Regions from separate parts of the Pseudomonas sp. NFX15 genome, predicted to be linked through region 1. Evidence: predicted binding sites of a transcription regulator. Region 1 holds the regulator's gene; each other region holds the start of a gene.

Evidence for each region. The regulator sigma-54, encoded in region 1, starts transcription at its own class of promoters, with help from an activator protein. The targets are predictions, from matches to a motif close to ANTGGCATNNANNTTGCTNT.
Region 2: J1D76_RS19755 (flagellar basal body rod protein FlgF) is a predicted target of sigma-54. The motif match lies at 1,667-1,686, and genes of this name have one in related genera.
Region 3: flgB (flagellar basal body rod protein FlgB) is a predicted target of sigma-54. The motif match lies at 2,931-2,950, and genes of this name have one in related genera.

Annotation. Positions count from the first base shown of each region.
Region 1 covers NZ_JAFMPV010000021.1:15,678-20,700, reverse strand. Annotated here, with positions in the region: gene lptB (LPS export ABC transporter ATP-binding protein) at 1-126, shown strand, start outside; gene J1D76_RS20315 (RNA polymerase factor sigma-54) at 356-1,849, shown strand; gene hpf (ribosome hibernation-promoting factor, HPF/YfiA family) at 1,924-2,232, shown strand; gene ptsN (PTS IIA-like nitrogen regulatory protein PtsN) at 2,245-2,709, shown strand; gene rapZ (RNase adapter RapZ) at 2,712-3,569, shown strand; gene J1D76_RS20295 (HPr family phosphocarrier protein) at 3,585-3,857, shown strand; gene pmbA (metalloprotease PmbA) at 3,968-5,023, opposite strand, start outside.
Region 2 covers NZ_JAFMPV010000020.1:9,362-14,384, forward strand. Annotated here, with positions in the region: gene J1D76_RS19750 (sigma-54-dependent transcriptional regulator) at 1-1,429, shown strand, start outside; gene J1D76_RS19755 (flagellar basal body rod protein FlgF) at 1,741-2,481, shown strand; gene flgG (flagellar basal-body rod protein FlgG) at 2,527-3,312, shown strand; gene flgH (flagellar basal body L-ring protein FlgH) at 3,365-4,060, shown strand; gene J1D76_RS19770 (flagellar basal body P-ring protein FlgI) at 4,067-5,023, shown strand, end outside.
Region 3 covers NZ_JAFMPV010000002.1:142,120-147,142, reverse strand. Annotated here, with positions in the region: gene flgE (flagellar hook protein FlgE) at 1-1,264, opposite strand, end outside; gene flgD (flagellar hook assembly protein FlgD) at 1,296-2,018, opposite strand; gene flgC (flagellar basal body rod protein FlgC) at 2,034-2,477, opposite strand; gene flgB (flagellar basal body rod protein FlgB) at 2,481-2,888, opposite strand; gene cheR (protein-glutamate O-methyltransferase CheR) at 3,252-4,079, opposite strand; gene J1D76_RS02780 (chemotaxis protein CheV) at 4,124-5,023, opposite strand, start outside.

The DNA of each region.
Region 1 (5,023 bases):
CTGGATATCTGCGAGACCGCCTACATCGTCAACGACGGCCAACTGATTGCCGAAGGCGACGCGGAAACCATCCTTGCCAATGAACTGGTGAAGGAAGTGTATCTGGGCCACGAATTCCGCCTGTAAGTGCAACGGTGTCCAGGCAATCGCCCGAACGCCGCGCCTTGAGTACCCGCTGCACATCCATCGCCGCCGATGACGGCCTTGTGTCAACAAAGTTTTATAGCTTTTTATTGTTACAGCGGTCTAGGCAAACCCCTCAGTTTCAGGCATATAACTTGCTTAAGTTTGGCGCTTCGGCGCCCTGTAGTGGATGGCGCATGTGCGCCGGCGAATAAGGTGTTAAGCCCCTGCCATGAAACCATCGCTAGTCTTGAGAATGGGCCAGCAGCTGACGATGACACCGCAGCTGCAACAGGCCATCCGCCTGCTCCAATTGTCGACCCTGGACCTGCAACAGGAAATCCAGGAGGCCCTGGAGTCCAATCCGATGCTCGAACGCCAGGAAGAAGGCGACGACTTCGACAATTCCGACCCCCTGGCCGACAACGCCGAACAAAAGCCCAATACCGATATCCAGGAACCCTCCTACCAGGAAAGCGCCCCGACGGTCGATAACCTCGAGGAAGGCGACTGGAACGAGCGCATTCCCAACGAGCTCCCGGTCGACACCGCCTGGGAAGACGTTTACCAGACCAGCGCCAGCAGCCTGCCCAGCAACGATGACGACGAGTGGGACTTCACCACCCGCACCTCGGCCGGCGAAAGCCTGCAGAGCCACTTACTGTGGCAACTGAACCTGGCCCCGATGTCCGACACCGATCGCCTGATCGCCGTGACCCTGATCGATTGCATCAACAATCAGGGCTACCTGGACGAAACCCTTGAGGAAATCCTCGAAGCCTTCGACCCGGAACTGGACATCGAGCTGGACGAAATCGAAGCCGTCCTGCACCGCATCCAGCAATTCGAGCCTGCCGGCATTGGCGCCCGCAACCTGGGTGAATGCCTGCTGCTGCAACTGCGGCAGCTGCCAGCCAAGACTCCTTGGCTGGCCGAGGCCAAGCGCCTGGTCACCGATTACATCGACCTGCTGGGCGGCCGCGACTACAGCCAGTTGATGCGCCGCATGAAACTCAAGGAAGACGAGCTGCGCCAGGTCATCGAGCTGGTCCAGAGCCTCAACCCGCGCCCAGGCTCGCAAATCGAGTCCACCGAAGCCGAATATGTCGTGCCCGACGTGATCGTGCGCAAGGACAACGAACGCTGGCTGGTAGAGCTGAACCAGGAGTCGGTGCCACGGCTGCGGGTCAACGCCCAGTACGCCGGCTTCGTGCGCCGCGCCGACACCAGCGCCGACAACACGTTCATGCGCAATCAGTTGCAGGAGGCCCGCTGGTTCATCAAGAGCCTGCAGAGCCGCAACGAAACCCTGATGAAAGTGGCCACCCAGATCGTCGAGCATCAGCGCGGATTCCTCGAATATGGCGACGAAGCCATGAAGCCGCTGGTCCTGCATGACATCGCCGAAGCAGTCGGCATGCATGAATCGACGATTTCGAGGGTGACCACCCAAAAGTTCATGCACACCCCCCGGGGTATTTATGAACTGAAATATTTTTTCTCCAGTCACGTCAGTACCTCCGAAGGCGGCGAATGCTCGTCCACGGCGATCCGCGCGATCATCAAAAAACTGGTTGCCGCGGAAAATCAGAAAAAGCCGTTGAGTGACAGCAAGATCGCTGGTTTACTGGAGGCACAAGGCATTCAGGTGGCTCGCCGCACCGTCGCCAAGTACCGCGAATCCCTCGGGATCGCGCCTTCGAGCGAACGCAAGCGGTTGATGTAGGGCCACGCCACAGCGTTCCAGTGGCAGATCATCTGATCTGCCGCTTTATGCACTGGCAACGAAGGAGAAGCTGTATGCAAGTCAACATCAGTGGACACCAACTGGAAGTGACCGAACCTCTTCGCACCTACATCGGCGAAAAACTCGAACGATTGGAGCGACATTTCGACAAGATCACCAACGTGCAGGTCACGATGACCGTCGAGAAGCTGAAGCAGAAAATCGAAGCCACGCTGCATATTCCCGGGAATGAAGTGGTCGCCAACGCGGAACATACCGACATGTATGCCGCCATCGACGCACTCACCGACAAGCTGGATAAACAACTCAAAAAGCATAAGGAAAAGACCCAGAGCCTCCTTCAGGGCGCGACCGGTCGTTAACACCCCCAACCCATGATCCGACTTGAAAGTATCCTGACCCCCGGCCGTTCCCTCGTGAACGTGCCGGGCGGCAGTAAAAAGAAAGCCCTCGAACAAATTGCCAATCTGATCGCCCGCGAAGTGCCGGGGCTGGAGATGCAAGATGTCTTCGAGGCGCTGATTGCCCGTGAAAAACTCGGCTCGACCGGTTTTGGTAACGGCATCGCCATTCCACACTGCCGCCTTAAAGGCTGTGAGTCGCCCATCAGTGCCTTGATGCACCTGGACGCCCCTATCGATTTCGACGCCATCGACGGCGCACCGGTTGACCTGCTGTTTGTCCTGCTGGTCCCGCAAGCCGCTACCGATGCGCACCTTGAGCTGCTGCGCCAGATCGCCAGCATGCTCGACCGTAAGGATGTACGCGACAAACTGCGTAGCGCCAAAAGCAATGAAGCCCTGTATCAGGTTGTCCTGGACGAGCAAAACGGTCAGTAATCATGCGCTTGATCATCGTCAGTGGCCGCTCCGGCTCCGGTAAAAGTACCGCCCTCAATGTACTTGAGGACAACGGCTACTACTGCATCGACAACCTGCCTGCCGGCCTGCTTCCCGAGCTGGCCGAACGCGCGTTGATCCATACCGAAATGATGCAGCCGCTGGTCGCCGTTTCCATCGACGCGCGCAACCTGCCCAGCCATCTGTCACGCTTTCCCGAACTGCTCGAAGAAGTCCGCGCCCGGCACATCCAGTGCGATGTCCTGTACTTGGACGCCGACGAAGAAACCCTGCTCAAGCGCTTTTCGGAAACCCGTCGCCGCCACCCGCTGAGCAACGCCAACCGCTCGCTGGCCGAGGCCATCAACGTCGAAAGCGTCCTGCTCGGACCGATTGCCGACCTCGCCGACCTGAAGATCAACACCACCAGCCTGAACCTGTATCAATTGCGCGACACCATCAAGCTGCGCCTGCTGAATCAGCCTGAACCGGGCACGGCGTTCCTCGTGGAGTCCTTCGGCTTCAAGCGTGGCATGCCGGTCGACGCCGACCTGGTGTTCGATGTGCGCTGCCTGCCCAATCCCTACTGGAAACCGGAATTGCGTGAGCAGTCCGGGCTCGATCAACCGGTTGCCGATTATCTGGCGGCACAGCCGGACGTCGAAGAGATGTTCCAGGACATTTCCTCATACCTGCTAAAGTGGCTGCCTCGTTTTGCCGCCAGCAACCGCGCCTATGTCACCATCGCCATCGGGTGCACCGGCGGCCATCACCGCTCCGTGTACCTGACCGAACGTCTGGGGCGGACGCTGCAACAATCCCTGAAGAACGTCCAGGTTCGCCACCGCGACCTCAGCTAAAGGATTCACACCGCGATGCCTGCTCTGGAAATCGAAATCATCAACAAGCTGGGCCTGCACGCCCGTGCTTCTGCAAAATTCGTTGGGGTGGCGGGCCAGTTCCCCTGCCAGATCCGCGCGGGTCGTACACCAGAGACCATGGTCGACGGTAAAAGCATCATGGCCATGATGATGCTGGCTGCGGGCAAGGGCACCACGATCCACTTGAGCACAGAAGGCGAGCAGGAACAGGAAGCGCTGGATGCACTGGTGGCGTTGATCAACAACTTCTTCGACGAGGGCGAGTAACAGCTGCCGAGGGAGCTTTTGTGGCTCGCTCCTACAGGCACTGTGTTTTAGCCAATAAAAAAGGCGTGCCACCCAATGGGTGGCGCGCCTTTTTTGTGTAGCCCCGAGAATCAGCTGCCCGCTACAGTCATCCGCTCGATCAACACCGAACCCGTGCGAATGTTGCTGCGCAGTTCCAGGTCATTACCCACGGCGACGATCTGCTTGAACATGTCGCGCATGTTGCCGGCGATGGTCACTTCCTGGACCGCAAACTGGATTTCGCCATTCTCGACCCAGAAACCCGCCGCACCCCGGGAGTAATCGCCGGTGACCATGTTCAGCCCCTGCCCCATCAACTCGGTGACCAAAAGCCCGCGCCCCATGCGTCGCAGCAAGGCCGCCTGGTCTTCATCCCCATGGGTGACGAACAGGTTGTGCACACCGCCAGCGTTGGCCGTGCTCGGCATCCCGAGCTTGCGACCGGAGTAAGTGCCGAGGATATACGACACCAACTCGCCTTTTTCGACGAACGGTTTGGCGTAGGTCGCCAAGCCATCGCCATCGAACGCCGCACTGCCCATCGCTTTCATCAAGTGAGGGCGCTCGTCGATGGTCAGCCACTCCGGAAACAACTTTTGCCCCAGCGTGCCTTCAAGGAATGACGACTTGCGATACAGGCTGCCGCCGGAAATCGCCGAGAGGAAACTGCCGAACAAGCCACCCGCCAACTCCGCGGAAAACAGCACCGGCACCTCGCACGTCGGCACCGGACGCGCGCCCAGACGGCTCGCTGCCCGTTGCGCCGCACGCTGGCCGATGCTCACCGGGTCGGCCAGCAAATTGCCCTGGCGGTTCACGTCGTACCAGTAATCGCGCTGCATCTGGCCGTCCGCTTCGGCGATCATCACGCAGCTCAGGCTGTGACGCGTCGAGGCGTAACCACCGATAAACCCGTGGCTGTTGCCATACACGCGGCAACCCTGATGGGTGCTGAGGGTGGTGCCGTCGGCATTCTTGATCCGGCTGTCAGCGGCAAACGCTGCCGCCTCACAGGCCAGCGCCTGTTCGATGGCTTGCTCCGGGGTGATGTCCCATTCGTGGAACAGGTCGAAATCCTGGAGATCGCGCGCCATCAGCGCGGCATCTGCCAGGCCCGACGCTTCATCTTCCGAGGTGTGCTTGGC
Region 2 (5,023 bases), on a different contig from region 1:
TTGCCCGAACCTGATCAACATTCAGTTCCAGGCCTTGCGTCCGAAATTCGAGGCGATTGCCGGGGTGTTTGGCGTCAAGCGTGTAGGGCTGATGCCCAGCGAGCGTCGGCACATGGAACTCAATGCGCTGCTCGGTGCGCTGGAGTTTCCGGTGCTGTCGATCGACATGGGCGGCTCGATCGTGGCGGCCAACCGCGCTGCGGCGCAGTTGCTCGGTGTGCGCGTCGACGAGGTGCCGGGGATCCCGCTGTCGCGTTACGCCGAAGACTTCGATTTGCCGGAACTGGTGCGCGCCAACAAATCGCGGATCAACGGGCTGCGGGTCAAGGTCAAGGGCGATGTGTTCCTGGCCGACATCGCGCCGTTGCAATCGGAGCACGACGACAGCGAGGCCATGGCGGGTGCCGTGTTGACGCTGCACCGCGCTGATCGGGTGGGCGAGCGCATCTACAACGTGCGCAAGCAGGAGTTGCGTGGCTTCGACAGCATCTTCCAAAGCTCGAAAGTGATGGCGGCGGTGGTGCGTGAAGCACGACGCATGGCGCCGCTGGATGCTCCGCTATTGATAGAAGGGGAAACCGGCACCGGCAAGGAACTGCTGGCGCGAGCCTGCCACTTGGCCAGCCCTCGCGGCCAGTCGCCGTTGATGGCGCTCAATTGCGCCGGCCTGCCGGAATCCATGGCCGAGACGGAACTGTTCGGCTATGGCCCCGGTGCTTTTGAAGGGGCCAGGGCCGAAGGCAAGCTCGGGCTGCTGGAACTGACGGCGGGCGGTACGCTGTTTCTCGATGGCGTCGGGGAAATGAGCCCGCGCTTGCAGGTAAAACTGCTGCGGTTCTTGCAGGACGGTTGCTTCCGTCGTGTCGGCAGTGATGAGGAGGTTTACCTCGATGTGCGGGTGATCTGCGCGACCCAGGTCGACCTGTCGGAGTTGTGTGCACGCGGCGAGTTTCGCCAGGACCTTTTTCACCGCTTGAATGTGTTGTCGCTGCACATCCCGCCACTGCGCGAATGCCTCGACGGTTTGACGCCGCTGGTGGAGCACTTCCTCGACCAGGCCAGCCGGCAGATCGGTTGCCCTCTGCCGAAACTGGCGTCGGCGGCCATGGAGCGGCTCAGTCATTACCATTGGCCGGGTAACGTGCGGCAGCTGGAGAACGTGTTGTTTCAGGCGGTTTCCCTGTGCGAGGGCGGCACAGTCAAGGCTGAGCACATTCGTTTGCCGGACTATGGCGTGCGTCAGCCGCTTGGCGATTTTTCGCTGGAGGGTGGGCTGGACGAAATCGTCGGGCGGTTCGAGAAAGCGGTGCTGGAGCGGCTGTATTCCGAGCATCCAAGCAGTCGGCAATTGGGCAAGCGGTTGGGGGTTTCGCATACGACTATTGCCAACAAGTTGCGTGATTATGAGGTGGGCAAGACAGCGTCTTGACTGACACTTGCGGCCAGATCGCCGGCCTCTTCGCTGGCAAGCCAGCTCCTAAAGGGGGAGCGTATGCCAATGTAGGAGCTGGCTTGCCAGCGAAGACGGTTGCCCACACACAATCAGTTCAATCCTTGCCACCCCACCGGCAAAACACCGCCGGTTTTTCGTCTCTGATACAAATCACCCATCCCCACTGAATCCCCCAAGTCCCCTGTTTGCCGGGCCGCGCGCCGCCAAAAACAAGTTGGTCTGCAAATTGCTTATCGCTCAGCAACACAGCAGTGGGCGGCAAACGTCCGGCAGGCAGAGGAAAGAGTGTGGACAAGTACCTTTATGTGGCAATGACCGGCGCCAGCCAGAATGCTCTGGCGCAGAAGGCCCATGCCAACAACCTCGCGAACATCTCCACCAACGGCTTCCAGAAAGACCTGGAGCAGGCCCGTTCGATGCCGGTGTTCGGTGACAGCTTTCCGGCGCGCGCGTTTGCCATGAGCGAACGCCCGGCCACGGATTTCTCCCCGGGCTCGATGGTGGAAACCGGGCGCGACCTCGACGTTGCCGTACAAGGCAGTGGCTGGATTGCCGTGCAGGATCCCAGCGGCGGTGAAAGCTACGTGCGCACCGGCAGCCTGAACGTCGACGCGCTGGGCGTGCTGCGTGCCGGCAACGGGATGCCGGTGATGGGCAATGGCGGGCCGATTGCCGTGCCGCCCGAGCAGCAGATTGAAGTCGGTGAGGACGGCACCATCAGCATCCGCGCCATGGGCGAAGGCCCACGGGTGATGGCGGAAGTCGACCGCATCAAGCTGGTCAATCCCGATATCAAGAACATGACCAAAGGCCTGGATGGTTCGATCCACACCAAGGACGGCCAGCCGGCGCAAGCCGATGCCAACGTCAAGCTGGTGTCCGGGTTCCTCGAGTCGAGCAACGTCAATGCCGTGGAAGAGATGACCTCGGTGCTGGCCTTGTCCAAACAGTTCGAACTGCACATCAAGATGATGAACACCGCCAAAGACGATGACCAGGCCATGGCTCGGGTCTTGCAGATCAGCTAATTATCAGAACGTCGCGCCGTAAAACAGGCGCACGAGGAGAATCGAATGCTTCCGGCTCTATGGGTTGCCAAAACAGGTCTGTCCGCCCAGGACACCAACCTGACCACCATTTCCAACAACCTGGCGAACGTGTCGACCACGGGTTTCAAACGTGACCGCGCCGAGTTCCAGGATTTGCTCTACCAGATCAAGCGCCAGCCAGGCGCCCAGTCGACCCAGGACAGCGAGCTGCCGTCGGGCCTGCAACTGGGTACCGGTGTACGCATCGTCGGCACCCAGAAAAACTTCACCGCCGGCAGCCTGCAAACCACCGAGCAGCCGTTGGACATGGCCATCGACGGTCGCGGTTTCTTCCAGATCCTGCAGCCGGACGGCACCACGTCCTACACCCGTGACGGTACATTCCACCTGGACTCCAACGGCCAGATCGTCAACGCCAGCGGCTTTGCCCTGGAGCCGGCCATCGTCATTCCGAACGACGCGCAGACCTTCACCGTCGGTCGCGACGGCACCGTGTCCATCACCATTGCCGGCAACCCGGCTTCCCAGGTGATCGGCAACCTGCAAACCGCCGACTTCATCAACCCGGCCGGCCTGCAAGCAGTGGGCAACAACCTGTTCCTGGAAACCGCTGCCAGCGGCGCGCCGCAAGTCGGCACCCCGGGCCTGAACGGTTTCGGCACCACGCTGCAGAACACCCTGGAAACGTCCAACGTCAGCACCGTTGAGGAAATGGTCAACATGATCACCACCCAGCGCGCCTACGAGATGAACTCCAAGGTGATCTCCACCGCCGACCAGATGCTCTCGTTCGTAACGCAGAATCTGTAATCAAGTCTATGAGGCGGCCATGAGGCTGCCTGCAACACCGTGAGGTAGGGTCATGAATCGCTATGTATCTGTTCTGGCACTGAGTGGGATCACCGCGCTCGCAGGCTGTGTGCCTTCGACGCCCAAGCCTAATGACCCTTACTACGCTCCGGTGTTGCCGCGCACGCCGTTGCCGGCGGCCGCGAACAACGGTTCGATCTACCAGGCCGGTTTCGAGCAGAACCTCTACAGCGACCGCAAGGCGTTCAGGATCGGTGACATCATCACCATCACCCTGAACGAAAAGACCCAGGCCAGCAAAAACGCCAACTCGCAATTGGCGAAGACCAGCAAGACCAGCCTCGGTCTGACTTCGTTGTTTGGCTCAACGCCCAACACCAATAACCCGTTTGGCAGTGGTGATCTGAGTCTGGACGCCGCCTACTCTGGCGACCGCGCGACCAAGGGCGACAGCAAGGCAGCCCAGGGCAATACCCTGACCGGCTCGATCACCGTGACCGTGGCCGACGTGCTGCCCAACGGCATCATCGCGGTTCGCGGCGAGAAGTGGATGACCCTCAACACCGGCGACGAACTGGTGCGCATTGCCGGCCTGGTTCGTGCTGATGACATCGCCACCGACAACACTGTGTCGTCGACCCGTGTCGCCGATGCGCGCATCACCTACTCGGGCACTGGCTCGTTTGCCGATGTGAGTCAGCCAGGCTGGTTCGACCGTTTCTTCCTCAGCCCGCTGTTCCCTTTCTAGGTGGCCATGTTGAATCTCAGAAATCTCATGGTGGCCGGGCTCTTGCTGACGGCAGCCTTCAACGCTCAAGCCGAGCGCCTGAAGGATATCGCCAGCATTTCCGGCGTGCGCTCCAACCAATTGATCGGCTACGGCCTAGTGGTCGGGCTTAACGGCACCGGTGACCAGACAACGCAGACCCCGTTCACCCTGCAGACCTTCAACAACATGCTTTCGCAGTTCGGCATCAAGGTACCGCCGGGTTCGGGCAACGTGCAGTTGAAGAACGTCGCGGCCGTGTCGATCAGTGCCGATCTGCCAGCGTTCGCCAAGCCGGGTCAGCAGGTCGACATCACCGTTTCGTCCATCGGTAACTCCAAGAGCTTGCGCGGCGGTACCTTGCTGCTGACGCCGCTCAAGGGTATCGACGGTAACGTGTATGCCGTGGCTCAGGGCAATCTGGTGGTGGGCGGTTTCGACGCCGAAGGTCGTGACGGCTCGAAGATCACCGTCAACGTTCCGTCGGCCGGTCGCATTCCGGGTGGTGCATCAGTGGAGCGTTCGGTTCCGAGCGGTTTCAACCAGGGCAACAGCCTGACGCTGAACCTTAATCGCTCCGACTTCACCACCGCCAAGCGCATCGTCGACAAAATCAACAACATGCTCGGCCCGGGCGTCGCCCAGGCCATCGATGGCGGCTCGATTCGTGTCAGCGCGCCGCTGGATCCGAGCCAGCGCGTCGACTACCTGTCGATCCTCGAAAACCTCGAGGTCGACCCGGGCCAGGCGGTGGCGAAAGTCATCATCAACTCGCGTACCGGCACCATCGTGATCGGCCAGAACGTCAAGGTTTCCCCGGCCGCCGTCACCCACGGCAGCCTGACCGTGACCATCACCGAAGACCCGATCGTCAGCCAGCCAGGCCCACTGTCCAACGGCACGACCGCGGTCGTGCCGCGTTCGAAAGTCAACGCCCAGCAGGAA
Region 3 (5,023 bases), on a different contig from region 1:
CCTTGATCAGGTCGACCAGTTCGTTGGTCAGGTTGACGTTGGACTCTTCCAGCGAGTTGGAAACGACCGAACCCAGGGTGCCGGTTTCCGGCGCATCGTAGCCCGGGATGCCCGACGCATAGGTTTCTTTCCAGCTGGTGCCGCCTACCGGTTGCAGACCCTGCTCGTTGGTGAAGCTGGCCAGGGAAATCTGGCCGATCGGCTTGGTCTGGTTGTTGCTGAAGTTGGCCAGCAATACACCGGTGCCGTCGATGGTCAGGTTGGTGATCTGGCCGGTGGCGTAACCGTTTTGCGATGGAATCGAACGCGCGGTGTCGGCGTTGAACTGAGTGGTGTTGGCCATCGCGATGGATACGCCAGACGGATCGGCCGATGCGCCGTTGGCCGCCCAGACGCCATTGGTTACGGTGCCAGGGGTCCAGTTGGTGATTTTGAGGTCGCTACTGATGATCGGCGCAGGTGTCGGTACGGTCGGCGGAACGGTCACCGGCGCCGGTGTGCTGACCGACGTCAGTTTGCCGCTGGAGTCAAACGACATGGTCGAGGCGATTGGAGCGGTGACGGTTGGATCGCTGCCATCGGGGTTGCGGCCATCGATCAGGGTGTAGGTGTCCCAAGTGTTCGCGCCAGTCTTGACCATGTACTGATCCATGGTGTGCTGGTTGCCCTGAGTGTCGAAAATCGGGGTGCTGAACGACTTGGTAAAGGTCTCAGTCTTGGACGGGTCGAACTTGTTGGCCGCGACGGTCTGGTCGATCACCGGCGAGGTCGAGTTCAGGTTAATAATCGACGAGACGGAGCTAGTCGACTTCGGCGCCAGGTTGGAAGTATCGATGCGCAGGTCGGTCAACACGCCGTTGACGATCTTGCCGTTGGCGTCCACGCCGTAGCCTTGCAGGCGGGCGGTGCCGTCGCTGTTGGTCACGTAGCCGTCCTTGTCGGTCTTGAACGTACCGGCACGGGTGTAGGTCAGCGAACCGTTGTTGCTCAGGACAAAGAAACCGGAACCCTGGATACCCATGTCGAGCACGTTGCCGGTGTTGTTCACGTCACCCTGGGTGAACTGCTGGGAAACGTTGGCCAGACGCACGCCGTTGCCGACAGTCTTGCTGCCGGTGCCCAGGCGGGTGGCCGAGTACACGTCTTCGAATTCTGCGCGGGAGGATTTGAAACCGGTGGTCGCGACGTTGGCGATGTTGTTGCCGGTCACGTCCAGTTGTTTGTTGGCTGCAAAGAGACCGCTAAGGCCGATATTGAAAGACATCATCCACTCCTTTATGCCGGGTTAGTCGGCTTTACATACCAATGGTTTGTACTTTGGACAGGGCAACGCTGCCCAGCCCTGCCAGATTGAGCATCAACTCACCGCCGGTCTGGCTGATGGTCACGCTGTTGACGGTCGCCGGCAGGTTGGTGATCAACGCCGTGGACTGGCCATCGATGGTGGTCGTGGCGCCAAAGGTGTAGGTGCCCGCCGGCACCGTCTCACCTGCATCGTTCTTGCCGTCCCAGATAAAACTGGCGTTGCCGGCCGACTGCGAACCCATGTCGATGGTGCGTACGGTCGCGCCGGTGGAGTCGGTGATCTTCAAGGTGGCGGACGCCACCGAAGACGGCACCACCACCGTGCCGCTGAGGCTCTTGGTGGTATCGACCACCGCCTGGCTGCCCGGTGCAATGACCGAACGACCCACCAGCGACGACGCTTGCAGCGCCTGGGACGAGTTGTAGTTGCTGGCCAGGCCGCTCACGGTATCGTTGAGCGTGGTGATGCCTTCCAGGCTGCTGAACTGCGCCAACTGGGCCACGAACGCGCCGTTGTCCTGGGGCTCCAGCGGGTTCTGGTTTTTCAGCTGGGTCACCAGCAACTGCAGGAACGCATCCTTGCCCAGCGCCTGGTTACCCGTGGCGCTGCCGGTCGCCGATGCCAGGCCGTCCGTTGAGGTATTGGTCTTGATCGAGGAATTGGCCAGGATATCGTTGAGGCTCAAACCACTGGTGGAATCGCTAACACTCATCTGAGTCGCCCCTTATCACTGACCGAGGGTCAGGACCTTCTGCATCATGGTTTTGGCGGTGTTCATCATTTCCGCGTTGGTCTGGAACGAACGGCTCGCGGAAATCATATCGGCCATTTCTTCCACCACGTTGACGTTCGGGTAGTAGACGTAGCCCTTGGCATCGGCCGCCGGGTGGTTGGGCTCGTAACGCGCTTCGAGGTTGCTCTGGTCTTCGACCACACCCAATACCTGTACGCCTTGGCCGGCGGCGTCCTGGCTCTGGAACAGCGAGTCGCTGCCGCCGCTCTGGCCGCCTTGGAACATGGTGGCGAACACCGGGTGGCGCGCGCGGTAGGTCTGGTCGATGCTCGACGAGACGGTCTCGGCGTTGGCGATGTTCGAGGCGACGGTGTTCAGGCGCGTGGTTTGCGCACTCATGCCGCTACCGGCAATGTTGAAAACACTGGACAGGGACATGGCTTATTCTCCACGCAGGGCTGACACCAGCCCTTTGAATTTGCTGTTGAGCAGGGTGAAGCTGGCCTGGAAGCCGACTGCGTTTTGCGCATAATTGGACTGTTCCAGCTGGGCATCCACGGTGTTCTGGTCAATCGACGGTTGCATCGGCGTGCGATACAGCAGCGACTCGTCGCCATTGCCCACGCCTTCAGCTTCGATGTGACGGCTGTTGGTCATGTTCAGGGCAATTGTGCCGTTGGTGGTTTTCTGGCTCTGTGCCTCAAGCACTTTGGAGAAGTCCAGATCCCGCGCCTTGTAGTTCGGGGTGTCGGCGTTGGCGATGTTGTTGGCCAGGACTTCGGCACGCTGGGCGCGGAAGCCCAGGGCTTGTTCGTGGATGCCGAGCGCTTTATCGAAGCTGATGCTCATGTCGGGAAACCTTCGGGTGACCTGATTTTTCGTAGGATCAACTTAGCAAGCCCCATGCCAAATCAAAAAAGCCCGGAAACCGGGACTTTGCCGGGCATGGCAAGGCGCAAATGCCAGAAAAGCGGCAACGGTTTTCCGCCGGCTGCCGCTTTTCTGCCGCTTGGCACGATCAAAAGAGCACCGCGTCACCTTGTAGGAGCCGGCTTGCTGGCGATGAACGATGACACGGTCTGCCTGGATGACCGCGGCGCCTGGATCGCCAGCAAGCCGGCTCCTACAAGGGCACACGGTGTAAGTTGGAAATTATCGGCCACAAAAAAAAGGAGCCCCAAAGGGCTCCCGTTTTTTGACAACACCCACAAATCACTTCGCCTGGTAAATGATCCCCGGGCTGCACTGGACCATCTGGTAATGATCCGGCAAACCGTTCAGCGCCTCCGAAGCACCGAGGAACAGATAGCCGCCGGGCTTCAACGTGCTGTGAATGCGCAACAGGATGTCCTTCTTCACCTCGGCGGAGAAGTAGATCAACACGTTGCGGCAGAACACGATGTCGAACTTGCCGAGGCTCGCGTAGCTGTCCAGCAGGTTGAACGAACGAAATTCCACGCGGCTCTTGATCGGCGCCTTGATCGCCCAGCGCCCCGGCCCTTTCGGGTCGAAATAACGCTGCAGGCGCTCGGGCGACAAACCGCGACCGATGGCCAGACTGTCGTACTCGCCGCTCTTGCAGTTGGTCAGCATGGTGCCGGACAGGTCGGTGGCAACGATCTGCACACCCATCCGCAGCTGGCCCATGTTGACCCGCTCGAACTCGTCGATGGACATCGACAGCGAATACGGTTCCTGGCCTGACGAGCACGCCGCCGACCAGATGCGCAGACGCTGGCCGGGGCTGGCCTTGATCGCTTCGGGCAAGACCTTGTTCTTCAAGACTTCAAACGGGTAGGTGTCACGAAACCACAGGGTTTCGTTGGTGGTCATGGCATCCACCACCTGTTCGCGCAAACCGCTGCGCGGCTGGGTCTGCATGCGCTGGACCAACTCACCCAACGACTTGATGCCTTGCTGTTCCATCAGTTTGTTGAGACGGCTGGAGACCAGGTACTGCTTGTTTTCACCGAGCAAAATGCCACAGGCTTTTTCCAGGAATACCCGGAACTGTTCGAAATCCAAATTACCCGTAGACAATGATGCCGCCTCTTAAATCGTGTTGACTGCCAGGGGCCGGGCCCCTAGCTGATATCTGCTGCTTTGATCCGGTCGACTACCCGGGATGCCAGGTCATCAGGACGGAACTTGGCCAGGAAGTCATCGGCACCGACCTTCTTGACCATCGCCTGATTGAATACCCCCGACAACGAAGTATGCAGGATGATATGAAGCTTTTGCATGCGCGGGTCGTTGCGGATTTCCGCCGTCAGGGTGTACCCGTCCATCTCCGGCATCTCGATGTCGGAGATCATCATCAGGAACTCTTCTTCCGGCTTCTTGCCCTCATCGACCAGCTTGCGCAGGTAATCGAGCGCCTGCCTGCCATCGTTCAATGCGACCACTTCGACGCCAACCGTTTGCAGGCAACGCGTGACCTGCTTGCGCGCCACCGAGGAGTCGTCGACCGTCAGCACGCGCAACGACAGCGCCTTGTGCTGGGTCTCGACATCCACCACGCCGACGGAAATCGCTTCCGGGGTGGGCGCCACTTCCGCCAGCACCTTCTCGACGTCGATAATTTCCACCAACTGGTTATCGACCCGCGTCACCGCCGTCAGGTAGTGGTCGCGTCCGGTACCCTTGGGCGGTGGATGGATCTCCTCCCAGTTCATGTTGACGATGCGCTCCACCGAGCGGACCAGGAAACCCTGGGTCTTGGTGTTGTACTCCGTGATGATCACGAACGGATTGTTCTTGTCCTTCAGCGCTCCGGAACCCGTCGCCATTGCCAGATCAAGGATCGGAATGGTCGCCCCCCGGATGTTCGCCACACCGCACACGACAGGACTGGATTTGGGCATCAGCGTCAGTGGGGGGCATTGCAGCACCTCCCGAACCTTGAACACGTTGATCCCGTACAGTTGCTGGCCGTCGAGACGGAACAACAACAGTTCAAGGCGATTCTGCCCTACCAGTTGCGT